2 regions of the Leifsonia sp. NPDC058194 genome follow, and region 1 is predicted to be linked to the other one. Evidence: predicted binding sites of a transcription regulator. Region 1 holds the regulator's gene; the other holds the start of a gene.
What was found. Region 1 encodes HspR, which represses chaperone genes until heat shock. Its sites were predicted from a motif close to AAGTTGAGTCNNNNNGACTCAACTT; they were not measured.
Positions count from the first base shown of each region.

Region 1 (8,608 bases):
GCGCACGCCCTCGGGTTCACGGTCGAGTTCCTCTCCGACGCGACCGGCACTCTCGACCTCGTCAACGAGGCCGGGTCGATCTCGGCCGACGCCCTGCACGTCAGCGTGCTGGTGACGATGGACTCCGAGTTCGCCGCCGTCGCGACCACCGAGGAGTGGACCCTCGCGGTCGAGGCCGGGCAGACGCTCCCCGTCTCGAACCTGTGGGACAGCACCGGTCACGCACGGATGCCCGGCAAGCACGAGGAGCTCCACAAGCTGATGCGGGAGGTCCGCGCCGGCATCGACAACGAGATCGCGGCCGAGGATGCACGCGAGTTCACGCACACCCTGTACGTCGGGCAGGGGGCGTCGACGGCGCTCTAGCCGCCGAACGGCGGCAGGGAGTTGATGAGGAGGCTCCCGAGCGCGGAGACCAGGCCCGCGCCGCCCACGCCGAGCGCGATCGCGGCCGGAACAGTCCCGCGTCGGCCGACGAGGGCGACGACCGCGATCGCGATGACCACCAGGTCCAGCAGGATCCCGACGGTCATGGAGATACTCGAGAAGGCCACGTACCCCGCATCGGCGTAATGCATCGTGAGCACGAACTGGCGCAGCGCCGTCTCCATGACGAGACCGGCGAGCACATCGAACGCGGCGACACCGAGGGAGACGTAGCCGAGCACGGGCGAACGCCGCGAAGCCGACACGGACGGCGGCGCAGCGTAGGTCACACCATGCTGCGCGGGAGGAGTCTGGAACGTCGGCTGGAACGGAGACTGCTCGGACATGATCTGGATTCCCCGATCGCTAGACTGCGCGTGGTCAGGCCTCGACTCTAGCGCCGCAGCCGGGATCGCAGGGAGGTGACGGACGAGGGCTGGGCCCACGGCTCTGTGAGCGCTTGTGATGCGCGGCGAGCGAGATGAAGCCGATCAGCGTCTCACCCTCCGGACCGACCGACTCGCTACAAGCGCCGCGGTACCCGTCCCGAGGAACAGCGCCACAACTCCGGCAGCAGTCAAAACGACCGACAGTTGAGGCGATTCCACAGCTACGGCCCAGACACCGATAGCCGTTACCAGCATCGCCGTTGCACGAGCGGGCCAAACCGCCGCAGCGTGTCCCCGTACCCACGTCGCGTTGGTTTGCCGGACCCGCTGGGTGCGGATACCCACGACGGAATTCCGACGAAGTCTCCCGTGCGCCGCGAGTTCGATGACGATGTCGGCACCCACCGCCAGAACGAGGGTTGCCATGGAGATCACGATCATGAGACGCCACCGTGGCTGGCCGGACGATCGTCCCTCACACACACGCTCCTGATCGCCCGGATGAAGGATGCCACTCGCCGCTGATCGCTGGCATGCTCATAGTGTTTACCCACTTCACTGTGCGTATTTGCAATTTCTCTGAAAATACTGCACATTTCACTATGAAACAAGCGCGTTCACACACTTGCGATCCTTGGCCCGTCCTCCCGCTGCCCCACCTCGAACGCGGTCCTCGGGCATCCGGATCATCAGGTTCATGCGGTCGAACGCATTGATGAGGGCGATCTGGACGACGAGCGTCGCGAACTGCTCGTCCTCGACGTTCTCGATCACCGCCGGGTCTCCCCGGCCTGGACGGCCTCCTTGTTGCGCATGTCGAAGCACGCGCCGCAGCCGTTGATCTAACTGGCACGGAGTACGGGCGAGGGGCGAGACGGACTCGACTCTAGCCCCGCCGGCGGGCCCGTCACGCCCCGTCGAGCTGCCCCGCCTCATACGACCCGCCGGGCATCCGGATCATCACGTTCATGCGGTTGAAGGCGTTGATGAGCGCGATCTGGGCGACGAGCGCAGCGAGCTGCTCGTCGTCGAAGTGCGCGGCCGCGGCCTCCCACACCCGGTCGTCGACTCCGGCCCCGTCGGCCAGGCGCGTGCCCTGCTCGGTCAGCTCAAGCGCGGCGCGTTCGGCATCGGTGAAGACGGTCGTCTCCCGCCAGGCGGCGATGAGGCTGAGTCGCAGTGCGGTCTCACCGGCCTGGACGGCCTCCTTGACGTGCATGTCCAGGCAGGCGCCGCAGCCGTTGATCTGGCTGGCTCTGATGTCGACGAGCCCTTCGATCGTGTGCGGCAGCGTCGATTGACGCACCACGCGATTGGCCGAGACGATGTATTTGACGAACTTGGGCGTGATCTCGGCGGCGTACATGTCGAACCTGGGTCCCATGATGTTCTCCTTTTCGATCGGACTCACCAGGTAGACGGATCGCCGGCCTCGGAGGTAACAGACGGCGGCGACACCGCGATCGTCGCCTGCCGTTCGGGACGCAGCAGCGAGTCGACCTGCACGATCCGGCCGTCGGCGACGACGCAGGCCATGACGGCCAGGGGCGTGCCGTCCGCCCGCCACGCCATCACGCCCGGGGCGCCGTCGACGTTCACCCGGCGGGCGATCGTCCCCGTCCGGCCGCCGAGCGCCGCGTGGCGTGCGAGCTCCCTCGCGCCGAGGCGCACCGTCACGCCGCGGGGGGTGTGCACGCGCCAGACCACATCGGGGTCGAGGACGCGCAGCAGCGCCTCGAAGTCGCCTCCCCGCGCGGCGGCGAGGAAGGCGTCCACGACCTCGCGCTGCCTCCGGCGGTCGGTGGGAGGCTCGGCACCCCGCACTTTGCGCCGCGCGCGGCTGCCGAGCATCTTCGCCGCGTCGGTCGATCTGCCGAGCACCCGGCCGATCTCCTCGAACGGGACCGCGAAGGTGTCGTGGAGCACGAAAGCCAGCCGTTCCTCCGGCGTCAACGTCTCCAGCACCATCAGCAGCGCCACGCCGACCAGGTCGCTCTGGACGGCGCTGCTCTCGGGGCCGTCCACGTCGTCGGCGACGATCCACTCGCGCCCGGGTTCCTCCCATGCGGTCTCGCCCTGGGAACGCCGCGCTCGCAGCATGTCGATGCAGATCCGCCCCACGACCGTGCTCAGCCATCCGGAGAGGTTGTCGATGGAGGCCGCATCTTGCCGCGAGAGCCGCAGCCACGCCTCCTGCACCGCATCGTCCGCGTCGGCCCGCGAACCCAGCACTCGCGCTGCCAACGCGGTCAACCGGCCGCGCTGCGCTTCGAAAGCCTCGCTCGTGGCATTCCCGTCCATCGTGCGTCCCCTCTCGTCTGCACTCTACGAGAGGGGACGATCCGGACGGCGAAAACGTAACAGCCCCGTCCGCACGGTGATCGAGTACGGCGGGCCGAGCGCTATTGCTCCAGCGGGCGCCAGACGACCATCTGGGTGCTCCGGCGCACACGGGTGCCGGCGCGGAGGGACACGACCTCGCCCTCGGAGCCGGCGGCGAAGACGCGGCGGCCCGGGCGGTTCAGGAGTTCGTCGGCGAGGGCCGATTCGAGTTCGCGCACGCGCGAGCGGAGCGAGCCCACCTGGTCTTCGAGCTCCAGGATGCGGCGGATGCCTTCGAGGCTGACGCCCTCGGCGCCGAGACGCGCGATCTCCTGCAGCTTCTCGACGTCGCGCATCGAGTAGCGGCGCGATTTGCCGGCCGTCCGGCTGGGGCTGACGAGCCCCAGCCGGTCGTACTGGCGCAAGGTCTGCGGGTGCATCCCGGCGAGCTCTGCCGCGATCGAGATGACGAAGACCTGGGTGTTCTCGTCCATCGTCAGCTCCGGGCCTTCGCCAGAAGGTCCTCTCGGGGGTTCTCGTCCGGGAGCTTCTCGGCGAATGCCTCCAGGGCCTCCTTGGCCTCGGCGGAGAGGTGGGACGGGACGGCGACCTGCACGACGGCGAGGAGGTCGCCGGTGCCCTTGGCGGTCTCGACGCCGCGGCCCTTCACACGCAGCACGCGGCCGCTCGGGGTGCCAGGAGCCACGCGCAACTTGACGGGGTCGCCGCCGAGGGTCGGGACCTCGATGGTGGCGCCGAGGGCGGCCTCCGCGAAGGTCACCGGCACGGTGACGCGCAGGTTGAGACCGTCCCGCTCGAAGACGGGGTGCTTGCGCACGGTGACGGTGAGCACGATGTCGCCGGCCTCGCCGCCGTCCGCGCTCGGCTGCCCCTTGCCGCGCAGCTTGATCTTCTGGCCGTCCGAGACCCCCGCGGGGATCTTCACCTTGAACGGCTTGCCGTCCGCCGACTGGAGGCTGATGGTCTCGCCGCGCGTCGCGGTGAGGAAGTCGATGGTGGTGTGCGCGGTGACGTCGCGGCCGCGGGTCGGTCCGCCGTAGCCGCGATAGCCTCCACTGGTCTGGCCGAACCGGCCGTTGCCGAAGAGGCCGCCGAACACGTCGTCGAAGCCGCCGTTCTGGCCGCCCTGCTGGAACGTGTACTGGCCGCCGCGCTGCTGGCCGCCGCCGAACATGCCTCCGAAGACGTCGTCGAAGCCGCCCTGCCCGGCGGTGCCGGGAGCCGTGAAGCGGGCTCCGCCGCCCATGGCGCGGATCTGGTCGTACTCCTTGCGCTCCTCGGCGTCGCTGAGCACCGAGTAGGCCTCGCTGACCTCTTTGAACTTCGCCTCGGCGGCGTCGTCCCCCGGGTTGGAGTCCGGGTGGTACTTGCGGGCGAGCTTGCGGTAGGTCTTCTTGAGGTCCGCGTCGCTGACGTCCTTGGAGACGCCGAGGACCTTGTAGAAGTCCTTGTCGAACCAGTCCTGGCTAGCCACGGCGCCTCCTCTCAATCGTTCTGGTCGTGGGTGAAGTCTGCATGATGTCCGCACGGCGGGCGGCCGGAGCGGCGGGACCGTGGTCCCGCCGCTCCGCCGTGCCGTGCATCCGGTCGATCAGGCCGGGACCGAGACGACGACCTTCGCCACCCGGACGGTGGTCGAGCCCAGGCGGTACCCGGTCTCGACGACCTCCGCGACGGTGTCGGCCGTCACGTCGGGGGTGGGCTGCTGGAAGATCGCCTCGTGGATCTGCGGGTCGAAGGGCTCGCCCTTCTCGCCGTAGGGGGTGAGGCCGAGCCGCTCGACGTTGGTGCGCAGCTTGGCCGCGATCGTCGAGAACGCGCTGCCCTCGGTCAGGTCGCCGTGCTTCTCGGCGCGCTCGAGGTCGTCGAGCACCGGGATGAGACCCTTGACGGCCTCGCTCACGGCGCGCTCGCGCTCGACCTCGCGGTTGGCCTCCGTGCGCTTGCGGTAGTTCGCGTACTCGGCGGTGACCCGCTGGAGGTCGGCGAGACGCTCCGCCGCGAGCTCGTCGGCCGTGGTCTGGCCGGAGAGGATGTCGAGGTCGTCGTCCGACAGGACGGTCTCCTCCTCCTCGGCGGCCGGGCCGACGTCGACCAGCTCTTCGTGCGAGAGGTCGTGCTCGGACGACTGCTCCTCGCGCTCCGGGTCGGGCTCGCCCGACCCGGGTGCGCCCGGGGTGTTGTCCGACATGATTACTTCTTCTCCTCGTCCTCGACGACCTCGGCGTCGATGACGTCCTCGTCGGAGGACTCACCCGCCTGATCGCCCTGGGGGGCATCCGCCTCGGGAGCCGCGGCGTCGGCCTGGCTCGACGAGTAGATCGCCTCGCCGAGCTTCTGCTGGCTCGTGCTCAGCTTCTCGAACGCGGTCTTGACGGCCTCGTCGTCCTCGCCGGCCAGAGCCGTCTTGAGTGCGTCGACGTCGCCCTGGACCTCGTTCTTGACGTCCTCGGGGAGCTTGTCCTCGTTGTCCTTGATGAGCTTCTCGATCTGGTAGACGAGCTGCTCGGCCTGGTTGCGGGTCTCGGCGGACTCGCGGCGCTTCTTGTCCTCCGCCGCGTGCTCCTCGGCCTCGCGCACCATGCGCTCGATGTCGTCCTTCGGCAGGCTGGAGCCGCCGGTGATCGTCATCGACTGCTCGGTGCCGGTGCCCTTGTCCTTGGCGGACACGTGCACGATGCCGTTGGCGTCGATGTCGAAGGTGACCTCGACCTGCGGGATGCCGCGGGGGGCCGGGGCGATGCCGGTGAGCTCGAAGGTGCCGAGCGGCTTGTTGTCGCGGGTGAACTCGCGCTCGCCCTGGAAGACCTGGATCGCGACGGACGGCTGGTTGTCGTCGGCCGTGGTGAAGGTCTCGCTGCGCTTGGTGGGGATGGCCGTGTTGCGCTCGATGAGCTTGGTCATGATCCCGCCCTTGGTCTCGATGCCGAGGGACAGCGGGGTGACGTCGATGAGGAGGACGTCCTTGCGCTCGCCCTTCAGGACACCGGCCTGCAGCGCGGCGCCGACGGCGACGACCTCATCCGGGTTGACGCCCTTGTTGGGCTCCTTGCCGGTCTCCTGCTTCACGAGCTCGGAGACGGCCGGCATACGGGTCGAGCCGCCGACGAGCACCACGTGGGCGATGTCGCCCACCTTGATGCCGGCCTCGCGGATGACGTCCTGGAACGGCTTCTTCGTGCGGTCGAGGAGGTCGCTGGTCATCTGCTCGAACTGGGCGCGGGTGAGCGTCTCGTCGAGGTTGGCCGGGCCGTTCTCGGTGAGCGAGAGGTAGGGCAGCTGGATGCTGGTCGACATGCTCGACGACAGCTCCTTCTTGGCCTGCTCGGCAGCCTCCTTCAGGCGCTGCTTGGCGATCTTGTCGCCGGAGACGTCGACGCCGGTGGTGTCCTTGAACTTCTTGATCAGCCAGTCGACGACGCGCTGGTCCCAGTCGTCGCCGCCGAGGCGGTTGTCGCCGGCGGTCGAGCGGACCTGGATGGTCGAGAAGTCGTCGTCCTTGCCCACTTCGAGGAGGGAGACGTCGAAGGTTCCGCCACCGAGGTCGAAGACGAGGATGAGCTCGTCCTCCTTGCCCTTGTCGAGGCCGTACGCGAGGGCCGCGGCGGTGGGCTCGTTGATGATGCGGAGCACGTTGAGGCCCGCGATCTCACCGGCCTCCTTGGTGGCCTGACGCTCGGCGTCGTTGAAGTAGGCCGGAACGGTGATGACCGCGTCGGTGACGGTGTCGCCGAGGTACTGCTCGGCGTCGCGCTTCAGCTTCTGCAGGATGCGCGCCGAGATCTCCTGAGCGGTGTACTTCTTGCCGTCGATCTCCTGGGTCCAGGTGGTGCCCATGTGGCGCTTGACGGACGAGATGGTCCGGTCGACGTTGGTGACCGCCTGGCGCTTCGCGGTCTCGCCGACGAGCACCTCGCCGTCCTTGGTGAATGCGACGACGGACGGGGTGGTGCGGAAGCCCTCCGCGTTGGCGATGACCGTGGGCTCGCCGCCCTCGAGCACCGAGACGACGGAGTTGGTGGTTCCGAGGTCGATACCTACTGCACGTGACATATGTGCTTTCTCTCCTTTGTTGCTGGTCTGCGTATTCGCTGGCCGGTGAAATTCGGGGGTCGAGAGTTGAGTCCCGACGACTCAAGACTGCCATCCCGGCGGGAAGGCTGTCAAGCCGAGGAGCTCAAAACTTGAGTACACCTGACTCAACTTTCAGGAGGGTCACAGTATTCCGTCTCCGGCGGATGCGGCGGACGGCTTCGGGTCGGGCAGGCGGCGCATCCGCAGGGCGTTCGCGATGCCGAGCAGGCCCGCAGCGAGTGGCACGAGCAGCGCGATCTGGAGGGCGAGCGGGCGCGCCTCCGTGTTGATGCGGATGACCTCCTCCCGCACCGGCGCCGGCTCCCCGGCCAGCAGCTCGGTCAGGCTCGTGTTCGACATCAGCTGGGCGTCCTCCTCCAGCACGGCGGCGATCTGCTGCTTGTCGTCCGACGGGAGGACGGTGCTGGCCTGCGTCATCGACCCGAAGGTCGCGGCCAGCGTCGAGAGCATGATCGCTCCGGCGAAGGCCAGGCCGAACGACAGACCGAAGGAGCCGGCGGCGGAGTTGACCCCGGCGGCCTCGCTGACCCGCTCGTCCGAGATCGGCGACAGCGTGTAGTTGTTCAGCTGCGAGACCAGCAGGCCGAGCCCGCAGCCGGAGACGATGAGCGGGAGGGTGAGATACCACCCGGAGGTGGCGATCGGCACGAGCAGGATGACGACGATGATCCCCAGCACGACCAGGGCGAACCCCCAGAGGATGAGCGTCGCCGGCCTGCGCTTCAGCCCGCGGCCCGCCAGGAGCGCGACCGCGAACATGCTCAGCGAGAGCGGAGCGATCGAGAGCCCCGCCCAGAGCGCGTTGTACTCGAGCACCATCTGCAGGTAGATCGGCAGGGCGATCATCGTGCCGCCGAGCGCGATCTGCTGAAGAAGCTGCCCCGACGCCCCGGCCTGGAACAGCCGCGACCGGAACAGCGCGGGGTCGAGCAGCACGGCCCGTGCCCGCCGGCTGCGCCAGCGGAGCCAGAAGACCAGCCCGGCGAGCGCCGCGGCTCCGAGCAGGATGAGCGCCAGCACTCTGTCGCCGCCCTCCTGCCAGACCAGGATGCCGGTGACGATGCCGCCCATCCCGATCACCGACAGGAGCGCGCCGACGAGGTCGATCGCTCGCGAGCCCGTGTAGGGGACGTCTTTCACCAGCCCGATGCCGGCGAGCACCACGGCGATGATCACGGCTTCGAGCAGGAATCCGACCCGCCACGAGAGGAACGTCGTGATGAACCCGCCGAGCAGCGGCCCCACCGCCGCCGCTATCGCCGCGGATGCGCCGACGAGCGCGTACACCCGCTTCTGGTGGTCGCCCGCGAAGTTGCCGTGGATGAGCGACTGCATGGCCGGGAGCAGGAGCGAGG
Region 1 covers NZ_JBHVVL010000001.1:1,300,204-1,308,811, reverse strand. Annotated here, with positions in the region: gene ACFVU2_RS06315 (cysteine hydrolase family protein) at 1-366, shown strand, start outside; gene ACFVU2_RS06310 (hypothetical protein) at 363-773, opposite strand; gene ACFVU2_RS06305 (SdpI family protein) at 918-1,241, opposite strand; gene ACFVU2_RS06300 (hypothetical protein) at 1,416-1,589, opposite strand; gene ACFVU2_RS06295 (carboxymuconolactone decarboxylase family protein) at 1,723-2,199, opposite strand; gene ACFVU2_RS06290 (sigma-70 family RNA polymerase sigma factor) at 2,223-3,116, opposite strand; gene ACFVU2_RS06285 (heat shock protein transcriptional repressor HspR) at 3,218-3,631, opposite strand; gene ACFVU2_RS06280 (DnaJ C-terminal domain-containing protein) at 3,634-4,632, opposite strand; gene ACFVU2_RS06275 (nucleotide exchange factor GrpE) at 4,750-5,349, opposite strand; gene dnaK (molecular chaperone DnaK) at 5,352-7,211, opposite strand; gene ACFVU2_RS06265 (MFS transporter) at 7,374-8,608, opposite strand, start outside.

Region 2 (8,608 bases), on a different contig from region 1:
TGCAGCTCGACGAGCCGCGCAGCGAGATCCTCCTCGACGGAGTTGATCACCGCGTCCGCGCCGATCTCGAGCGCTTTCTGCAGGCGCGCGGGCAGGATGTCGACGACCACGATGTGCGAGACCCCGCGCCGGCGATAGCCGAGCAGGGCGCCGAGGCCGATGGGCCCGGCGCCGAAGATGACGACCCTGTCGCCGTCCTGCGGGTCGGTGCGGTTGACGGCGTGGGAGGCGACGGCCATCGGCTCGTTGAGGGCGGCGACCTCCCAGGGGATGTCCTTCGGGATGACGCGCAGCTGGCGGCCGACCTCGGCATCCCTGACCACCACGAACTCGGACAGCGCACCCTGCGCGCCTCCCGAGCCGAGGAGCCCGTCGGTGAACGCCATGGTGTCGATCACGACGTGGTCGCCGACGCCGATGCCCTCGACCTGCTCACCGACCTCCACGACCTCGGCCGCGGGCTCGTGGCCAAGCGGGGTCGCCCCTTCGCGGGGCGGGATGCCGCCGAAGTGCGAGTACATCGCGTCGGAACCGCAGATCCCGCAGGCCTTGATCGCGAGCAGGACGTCGGCGGGTCCGGCGGTCGGCTTCTCGATCTCGACCCACTCGTTGGTGTCGACTCCGGTGACGCGGATGGATTTCATGCGTGGCTCCTTCGCTCTGTTCTGGTCACCGTAGTTACTAAATCGAATTAGTGCACGTTAGGATCGGCGGCGTGAGCGTCACGATCAAGGAGGTCGCGCGGGCGAGCGGCGTCTCCCCCGCGACGGTGAGCTTCGTGCTCAACCGCACGCCCGGCCAGGTGATCACGCCGGCCACCCAGGAGCGGGTACGCGAGGCCGCGCGCGCCCTCGGCTACGTGCCGCACGGGGTGGCGCGGGCGCTGCGGGAGGGCACCTCGCGCGTGGTGCTGCTGGATGTCGGCGCGCGGCGCGGCGGCCCGATCCTGGAGGGCTTCATCCTCGGGATGAGCACGGAGCTCGCCGCCCACGACCACAGCCTGCTCGTGCAGCACGGCACGCACGACCGGGCCCTCCCCTCCGCCATCGCGGCCATCTCGCCGCGCGCGGTCGTCGACATCTCCGGACCCTTCCGCCACGTGAACCCGGAGGCCCCCGAGGGCGGCTGGGTCTACGGGCTGGCGTCGCACGCGCTCACCCAGCTCGCCCACCTGCGCGACCGGGGGCACACCGCGGTGGCGTTCGGCGCGCCGGTGGCGCATCCCGGACTCCCGCATGACCGGCTCCCGCACGACCGGCTCCCGCACCTTGCGCAGGCGGCCGAGCGCCTCGGCCTCGCCGCGGCCGGCGTGATCTCGGCGGGCACCGACCGCGACTCGGCGGGCACCGACCGCGACTCGACGGGCCGGGCGGTCGCCGACCTCCTGCAGCAGCATCCCGAGGTCACGGCCATTGCCGCGGTGGACGACGAGACCGCCCTCGCCCTCCTGTCAGCGCTGCCGCGGGCCGGGTTGTCCGCTCCCCGCGACCTCGCCGTGATCGGCTTCGGCGACAGCGAGTACGGGGCGCTGTGGACGCCGGCGCTGACCACGGTCCACGTGGAGGCGGAGCGACTCGGGGCGCACGCGGCCCGGGTCGCGATCGGCCTGGAACCGCTCGCCGAGCCGACGACGGGTTCCCGGGTCGTCGTGCGTGAGTCGGCATGACCATCCGGATGACGCAACACGCCGCGCCCGCAGATGCGGACGCGGCGTGTTGTGACTACTCGTTTGCTGCCTGTCAGGCGGCCGCGGCGAAGACGGCCCGCGCGCTCACACGCAGCTCGCCGTCGACGGCGTCCACCAGCACCGTGCCGCCCTCGGAGACCTCGCCGGTCACCATCAGGTCGGCGACGCGGTCGTCCACCTCGCGCTGGATGACGCGGCGCAGCGGGCGGGCGCCGTACTCGGGCTCGTAGCCCGCGTCGGCGATCCACGCGACGGCCGCATCCGTGGCCTCGAACGCGATACCGCGGGACGCCAGGCGTGCGGCCGTGGCGGTCAGCAGCAGCCGGACGATGCCCGTCAGCTGCTCGGTGTCGAGCTTGCGGAACAGCACGATCTCGTCGATGCGGTTGAGGAACTCCGGCCGCATCGCCTCGCGCAGCTTGCCCATCACCCGGTCGCGCAGGTCCTTCTCGGACGAGAAGCCGTCCGCACCGGGCGCGATGAAGCCGAGGGCACCGCTGCGGGAGGCGAGGAACTCGGACCCGAGGTTGGAGGTCATGATGACGACCGTGTTGCGGAAGTCGACCGTGCGGCCCTGCCCGTCGGTCAGGCGCCCGTCGTCCAGCACCTGCAGCAGCAGGTTGAAGACGTCGGGGTGGGCCTTCTCGATCTCGTCGAACAGCACGACCGAGTACGGGTTGCGCCGCACGCGCTCGGTGAGCTGGCCGGCCTCGTCGTAGCCGACGTACCCGGGAGGGGCGCCGACCAGGCGGGCGACCGTGTGGCGCTCGCCGAACTCGCTCATGTCGAACCGGAGCATGGCCTTCTCGTCCCCGAAGAGCGAACCGGCGAGGGACTTCGCCAGCTCGGTCTTGCCGACCCCGGTCGGGCCGAGGAACAGGAAGCTGCCGACCGGCCGGCGCTCGTCGCCGAGCCCGGTGCGGTTGCGGCGCACGGCCTTGGCGACCGCGGTGACCGCGTCGTCCTGGCCGATGACGCGCTCGTGCAGCTCCGACTCCAGCCGTGCCAGCCGCTCGCGGTCGGCCTCGCCGATGCGCGACACCGGGATGCCCGTGGAGCGGGAGACGATGGCCGCGATCTCGGGCTCGCCCACGACCGCCTCGGGGCGCGGGGCGCTGCCGAGCGCGTCGAGGGCGTGCTGCACCGACTCGATCTCGTCGCGCAGCCGCGACGCCTCCTCGTAGTGCTCGCCGGCCACGGCGGAGTTCTTCTCGGACTCCAGGGTCGCCAGCTTCTGCATCAGCTCGGACGAATCGACCCGCTTGCCCAGCGACAGGCGCAGGCGTGCGCCGGCCTGGTCGATGAGGTCGATGGCCTTGTCCGGCAGGAAGCGGTCGGAGACGTAGCGGTCCGACAGCTCGACGGCGGCGCGGAGCGCGTCGTCGGTGTAGCGGACGCCGTGGTGCTCCTCGTACGCGTCGCGCAGTCCCTGCAGGATCAGCACGGCGTCCTCGATGCCGGGCTCGCCGACGGTCACCGGCTGGAAGCGGCGCTCGAGGGCCGGGTCCTTCTCGATGCGGCGGTACTCCTTCAGCGTGGTCGCGCCGACCAGGTGCAGGTCGCCGCGCGCCAGACGGGGCTTCAGGATGTTGCCCGCGTCCATGCCGCCCGACTCGCCGGAGCCTCCGGCACCGACGACGGTGTGCAGCTCGTCGATGAAGACGATCAGCTCGTCCGTCCCGGCGCTGATCTCGTCCATGAGCGCGGTGAGGCGCTCTTCGAAGTCGCCGCGGTAGCGCGTGCCGGCCACCATCGCGGCCAGGTCGAGCGCGACGACCTTCTTGTCCTGCAGCTGCTCCGGGACGTCGCCGGCGACGATCGCTCGGGCCAGGCCCTCGACGATCGCTGTCTTGCCGACGCCGGCCTCGCCGACCAGCACCGGGTTGTTCTTGGTGCGGCGGGAGAGGATCTCGACGGTCTGCTCGATCTCGTCGAGACGGCCGACGACAGGGTCGAGCCGGCCTTCGCGGGCGAGCTCGGTGAGGTCGGTGCCGAAGCGGTCGAGCATCGGGGTCTCCGACTCGTCCTCGGCTTCGTCCGGCTCGCCCAGGCTTCCCGCGCCGACCGTGGTGGTCTGGCGCATGGCGTTGGTGAGCGCGTCCGCGGTCACGCCGGCGGCCTGCAGGACCTGCCCCGCGGGGGCGTCCTGACCGATGACGAGTGCGAAGAAGAGGTGCTCGGGGTCGATGTAGGTCGACCCGGAGGCGCGCGCCACCTGATAGGCGTGGAAGAGCGCGCGCTGGGCCGACGGGGTGATGGAGGCGGCGTCCGCGTCCACCACGTCGCCCGAGGCGGGCAGGCGCTGCTCGGCCGCGAGCACGACGCGCGCCGGGTCGACCCCGATGCCGCGCATCGCCTCGCGTGCGGGCTCCTCGCCCGCCATGACGCGCAGGATGTGCAGGGCGTCCAGCTCGCGGTGGCCGTGCTCGAGGGCGAACCGGCCGGCCTCGGCGAGGATCTCCTGCGTGCGCCGGCTCAAGAACCGGCTGATGTCGATCGAGCGCGCGCCGCGCGCACGCTCGCCCGCGAGGTAGCGGGCCAGGAACTCGTCGAACGAGCCGGCTCCGCCGCTCTCGGGAGTGAAGTTCTCGGGCACGTGATCTCCAGTTTCTAAAGTTGAGTGATGTGCACTCAAGTTCAACGAAACAGGGGGAAGGATATTCCGGGACGGCCTCCTCGATCCTGTCCGCTTGCAGAGAACGCGCGGAAGGCGTTGCATCGGAGCATGACTGGACGCATCCCCGCCCCCTCCCGCCTCACCGATACCACCCGATCCGCCGACTCCATCCACCGCGCATGAGCGGCGCCCGCACGGCCGTCCGCATCCTCCTGGGCGCCGGGCTCGTCTTCGCCGGGGTGAGCCACCTCACCTTCGCCCGCAAGGACTTCCGTGCCCAGGTCCCCGATTTCGTCCCGCTCGACGAGGACACGACGGTCCTCGCCTCGGGTGTGGTGGAGATCGCACTCGGCACCGCGCTGGCCGTGACACCGAGGCGGAAGGGACTCGCGAGCCGGAGCACCGTCGGCTGGATCGCCGCCGCGTTCTTCGCGGCCGTGTTCCCCGGCAACGTGTCGCAGTGGCAGCACCACCGCAGCGCGTTCGGGCTCGACACCGACCGCAAGCGGCTGATCCGCTTGTGGTTCCAGCCCCTGCTCATCGCCGCCGCGCTCTACGGGACGAACGACCGCGCGAAGTAGACCGCCGGCACTCAGCGCGCGTCGACGCGCAACCAGCGCAGGGCGGCATCCACGGCATCGGCCGGGTCGCCCGTGTCGCTCGCGGCCCAGTCGATGAGCGCCGAGCGGCTCGCAGCCTCGTACGCGGCGGCGACGGCGTGCGCGACGGCCCGGGGGGCCTCCGGGAGCCGGGCGGCGATGTAGTCGGCGAGGTCGGCCGTCCACGGGAGGTTGCTGCGCTGCCCGAAGGCGGCGAGCTCGGGCTCGGTGGAGACCAGGGTCGCCCACTGCGAGCCGAGACGGCGCACGGAATCGTGCGACACCGAGCCGACGACGGCGTGGCGCAGCACATCGGCGAGGGGTTCCCCGGGCGCGGCCGCGGCGAGCGCGGACGCGAGGCGTTCGCGCGCCGCGTCGACCCCGGTCCAGGCGATGGCGGCGCGGGTCTGGAAGTGCCGGAGCAGGGTGCGCTCGCTCACACCGGTCGCGTCCGCCAGGTCCCGCCAGGTCGTCTGCTCGTATCCCCGCTCGCTCCAGAGCAGGATCGCCGCCTCGGCGACGGCGTCGTGATCCACCACGGACGGGCGGCCCCGGCCACGGGTGGTCGCGGTGCGGTCGGCGGAATCGGTCACGGCGGCGAGACTAGCACTGCCTCCACTTTTTTGGCGTAGTCTGTCAATAATGTTCACCCGTAGAAAGGACATCTCATGACACGCACCTACGTCGTCACCGGATCGGCGTCGGGCATCGGCGCCACGACGGCCGGCATCCTCCGCGAACACGGCGAGACGGTCATCGGAGTCGACCTGCGCGGCGCCGAGGTCGAGGCCGATCTCTCCACCCGCACGGGCCGCGCCGAGGCCGCGAAGGCCGTGATCGCCCTCGCGGGCGGACGCGTCGACGCGGTCATCGCGTGCGCCGGCATCTCCGCCCCGATCGCGAAGACCATCTCGGTCAACTACTTCGGCGTCACCGAGCTGCTGGAGGCGCTGCTCCCGGCGCTCCGCGCCTCCGACGCCCCGCGCGCCGCGGTCGTCTCGTCGATGGCGTCGCTGCAGCAGAACTCGGCCGAGATGGTGGAGGCCGCCCTCGCCGGCGACGAGGCGCGCGCCCTCGAGATCGCGCAGGGCTACGTCACCGACGACCCGATGACCGGCTACATCGTCTACCCGTCGTCCAAGCGCGCGCTCGCCCGCTGGGTGCGCCGCGAGTCCGTCTCGGAGGCCTGGGCCGGCTCCGGCATCCCGCTCAACGCGGTCGCTCCCGGCACCGTCGTCACCCCGATGACGGCCGACCTGCTCGCCACCCCCGAGGGTGCCGCCATGGTCGACGCGTCCGTTCCGATGCCGCTGAACTACCACCAGCCTCCGGAGTCGATCGCGAACCTCCTGATCTGGCTGACGAGCGTGGAGAACACGCACATGGCCGGCCAGGTGATCTACGACGACGGTGGAGCCGACGCGACCCTGCGCGGCGACGACATCTGGTCCTGGAACGACGCCTCCTGAGCCTCTGGAGCCGAGCCGCCGGAACCGGGCCGCCGAAGTTCCGGGGGCCCGGCCCGTCGCTCAGGCCTCGGGGATGACGCGCTGGAACAGCTCCTCGCGCAGGACGTCCGGGTCGGGGCCGCTGCGCCCGCCGGTGTCGAGGGCGTCGATGCGGGCCAGCTCGCCCGTGGAGAGCTCGAAGTCGAAGACGTCGAAATTCTGGGCGATCCGCTCGGGGTTCGTCGACTTGGGGATGGCCGACCGGCCCTCCTGCAGATGCCAGCGCAGCATGACCTGCGCCGGGCTCTTGCCGTGTGCGGCCGCGATCGTCGCAAGCTCCGGGTCGTCCATCACGCTGCGGCGCTTCTCGCCCCAGCCGGGGTAGAAGGTGATGCCGCCGATGGGCGACCAGGCCTGGGTCACGATGCCGTGCCGCTCGTCGGCGCGGCGCACGTCCGGCTGCGAGAAGTAGGGGTGCAGCTCCACTTGGTTGACGGCCGGGACGACCTCGGTCTCGGCGAGGAGGCGGTCCAGGTGCGCGGGCGTGAAGTTGCTCACGCCGATCGCCCGCACGCGGCCGTCGGCGAGCAGCGTCTCCAGCGACCGGTACGCGGCGATCGTCGACTCGAACCGGCTCGGGACGGGCTGGTGCAGGATGAGCAGGTCGAGCTGCTCGACGCCCAGTTTGCCGGTCGCCTTCTCGAACGCGTGCAGCGTCTCCTCGCGTCCGTAGTCGGTCACCCAGACCTTGGTCTCGATGAACACGTCGGCGCGGTCGAGACCCGAACGGCGGATCCCCTCCCCGACCTCGCGCTCGTTCCCGTAGGCGGCGGCCGTGTCGATGTGCCGGTAGCCGACGGCGAGGGCCGTCTCGACGGCGGCGCTGGTCTGCTCCGGCGGGCTCTGGAAGACGCCCAGCCCGAGAGCGGGCATGACGACGCCGTTGTTGAGGGTCAGATCGATGGTCATGCCTCCCACGCTAGGCGCCGCCGGCCGGGCGAGGGAGGCTGAAGCAGGGCCTCCCTCGCCGTCGAACCGCCGCCGTGGCCGGCCGCACCGTCGGCCACACGAGGGGCCGCACCGTCGGCCGTGCTGTCGGCCGACGGGGGTACGGTCGGGTCATGGAGATCGTCCTCGTCCCCGGGTTCTGGCTGACCGCACGTGCGTGGGAGCGGGTGACGCCCGTGATCGAGGCGGCCGGCCATCACACGCACCCTCTCACCCTCCCGGGGCTGGAGGCGGTGACGTCGCCCCGGGCCGGTATCGGGGTCGCCGAGCACGTCGCGGCGATCACGGCCGCCGTCGACGCCGTCGGCGATCCGGGCGCGCGGGACGTCGTGCTCGTCGGGCACTCCGGCGGCGGCCCGCTGGCCAACGCGGCCCTCGACGCCCGGCCCGACCGGGTGTCGCGGATCGTCTTCGTGGACTCCGCTCCCCTGGCGCCCGGCGACGTCATCCCGAGCGGGCTGACCCCGGTGGACGGCGAGGTCCCCCTGCCCGCCTGGGACGACTTCGAGGACGAAGACCTGGTCGGCCTCGACGACGCGCTCCGCGCATCCTTCCGCCGCGAGGCGGTCCCCGAGCCGGGCGGGGTCGTCACGGGTGCGATCGCGCTGCGCGACGACGCCCGCCGGCGTGCGGTGCCGGCGACCGTGATCGCGTGCGAGTTCCCCGAGGCCGACCTGCGCCGCTGGGTCGCCGCCGGCGAGGGCTTCTGCCGCGAGCTCGGCGCCCTCGACCGCTACGACGTCGTGGAGCTGCCGACCGGGCACTGGCCGATGTTCACCCGCCCCCAGGACCTCGGGGCGGCGATCGCCGAGGCGGCCTCCCGGTGACGGACGGCACGCGCGCCGCGGGATCGTCCGGCACGCCCGCGAGCGCCCTCGTGATCGGCAGCGGCGTCGCCGGAGCCGCCACGGCCTTCGCGCTCGCCCGCCGCGGCGTGGCGGTGACCGTCGCCGACGCCGGCCTGCCCGGGCGCGCGACGGATGCCGGCGCCGGCATCATCCAGCCCTGGTCATCCCGAGCAGGGGGCGACTTCTACGAGCTCTACTCCGCCGCCGCCGACTACTACCCCGAGCTGATCGACCGGCTGGCCGAGGTCGGCGTCCGCGACATCGGGTTCCATCGTTCGGGTGCCCTGATCGTGAACCGCGACCCCGCCGTGATCGACGAGGCGGAGGAGCGGGTCGCCGAGCGCGCCCCGCACGCCCGCACGATCGGCGACGTCCGCCGCGTCGACGAGGCCACCGCACGG
Region 2 covers NZ_JBHVVL010000003.1:208,932-217,539, forward strand. Annotated here, with positions in the region: gene ACFVU2_RS13165 (zinc-binding dehydrogenase) at 1-644, opposite strand, end outside; gene ACFVU2_RS13170 (LacI family DNA-binding transcriptional regulator) at 716-1,666, shown strand; gene ACFVU2_RS13175 (ATP-dependent Clp protease ATP-binding subunit) at 1,740-4,283, opposite strand; gene ACFVU2_RS13180 (hypothetical protein) at 4,484-4,885, shown strand; gene ACFVU2_RS13185 (TetR/AcrR family transcriptional regulator) at 4,897-5,496, opposite strand; gene ACFVU2_RS13190 (SDR family oxidoreductase) at 5,572-6,372, shown strand; gene ACFVU2_RS13195 (aldo/keto reductase) at 6,433-7,320, opposite strand; gene ACFVU2_RS13200 (alpha/beta fold hydrolase) at 7,473-8,186, shown strand; gene ACFVU2_RS13205 (NAD(P)/FAD-dependent oxidoreductase) at 8,183-8,608, shown strand, end outside.
Region 2: a site for HspR is predicted at 4,301-4,325, ahead of ACFVU2_RS13175 (ATP-dependent Clp protease ATP-binding subunit). Genes of this name have one in related genera too.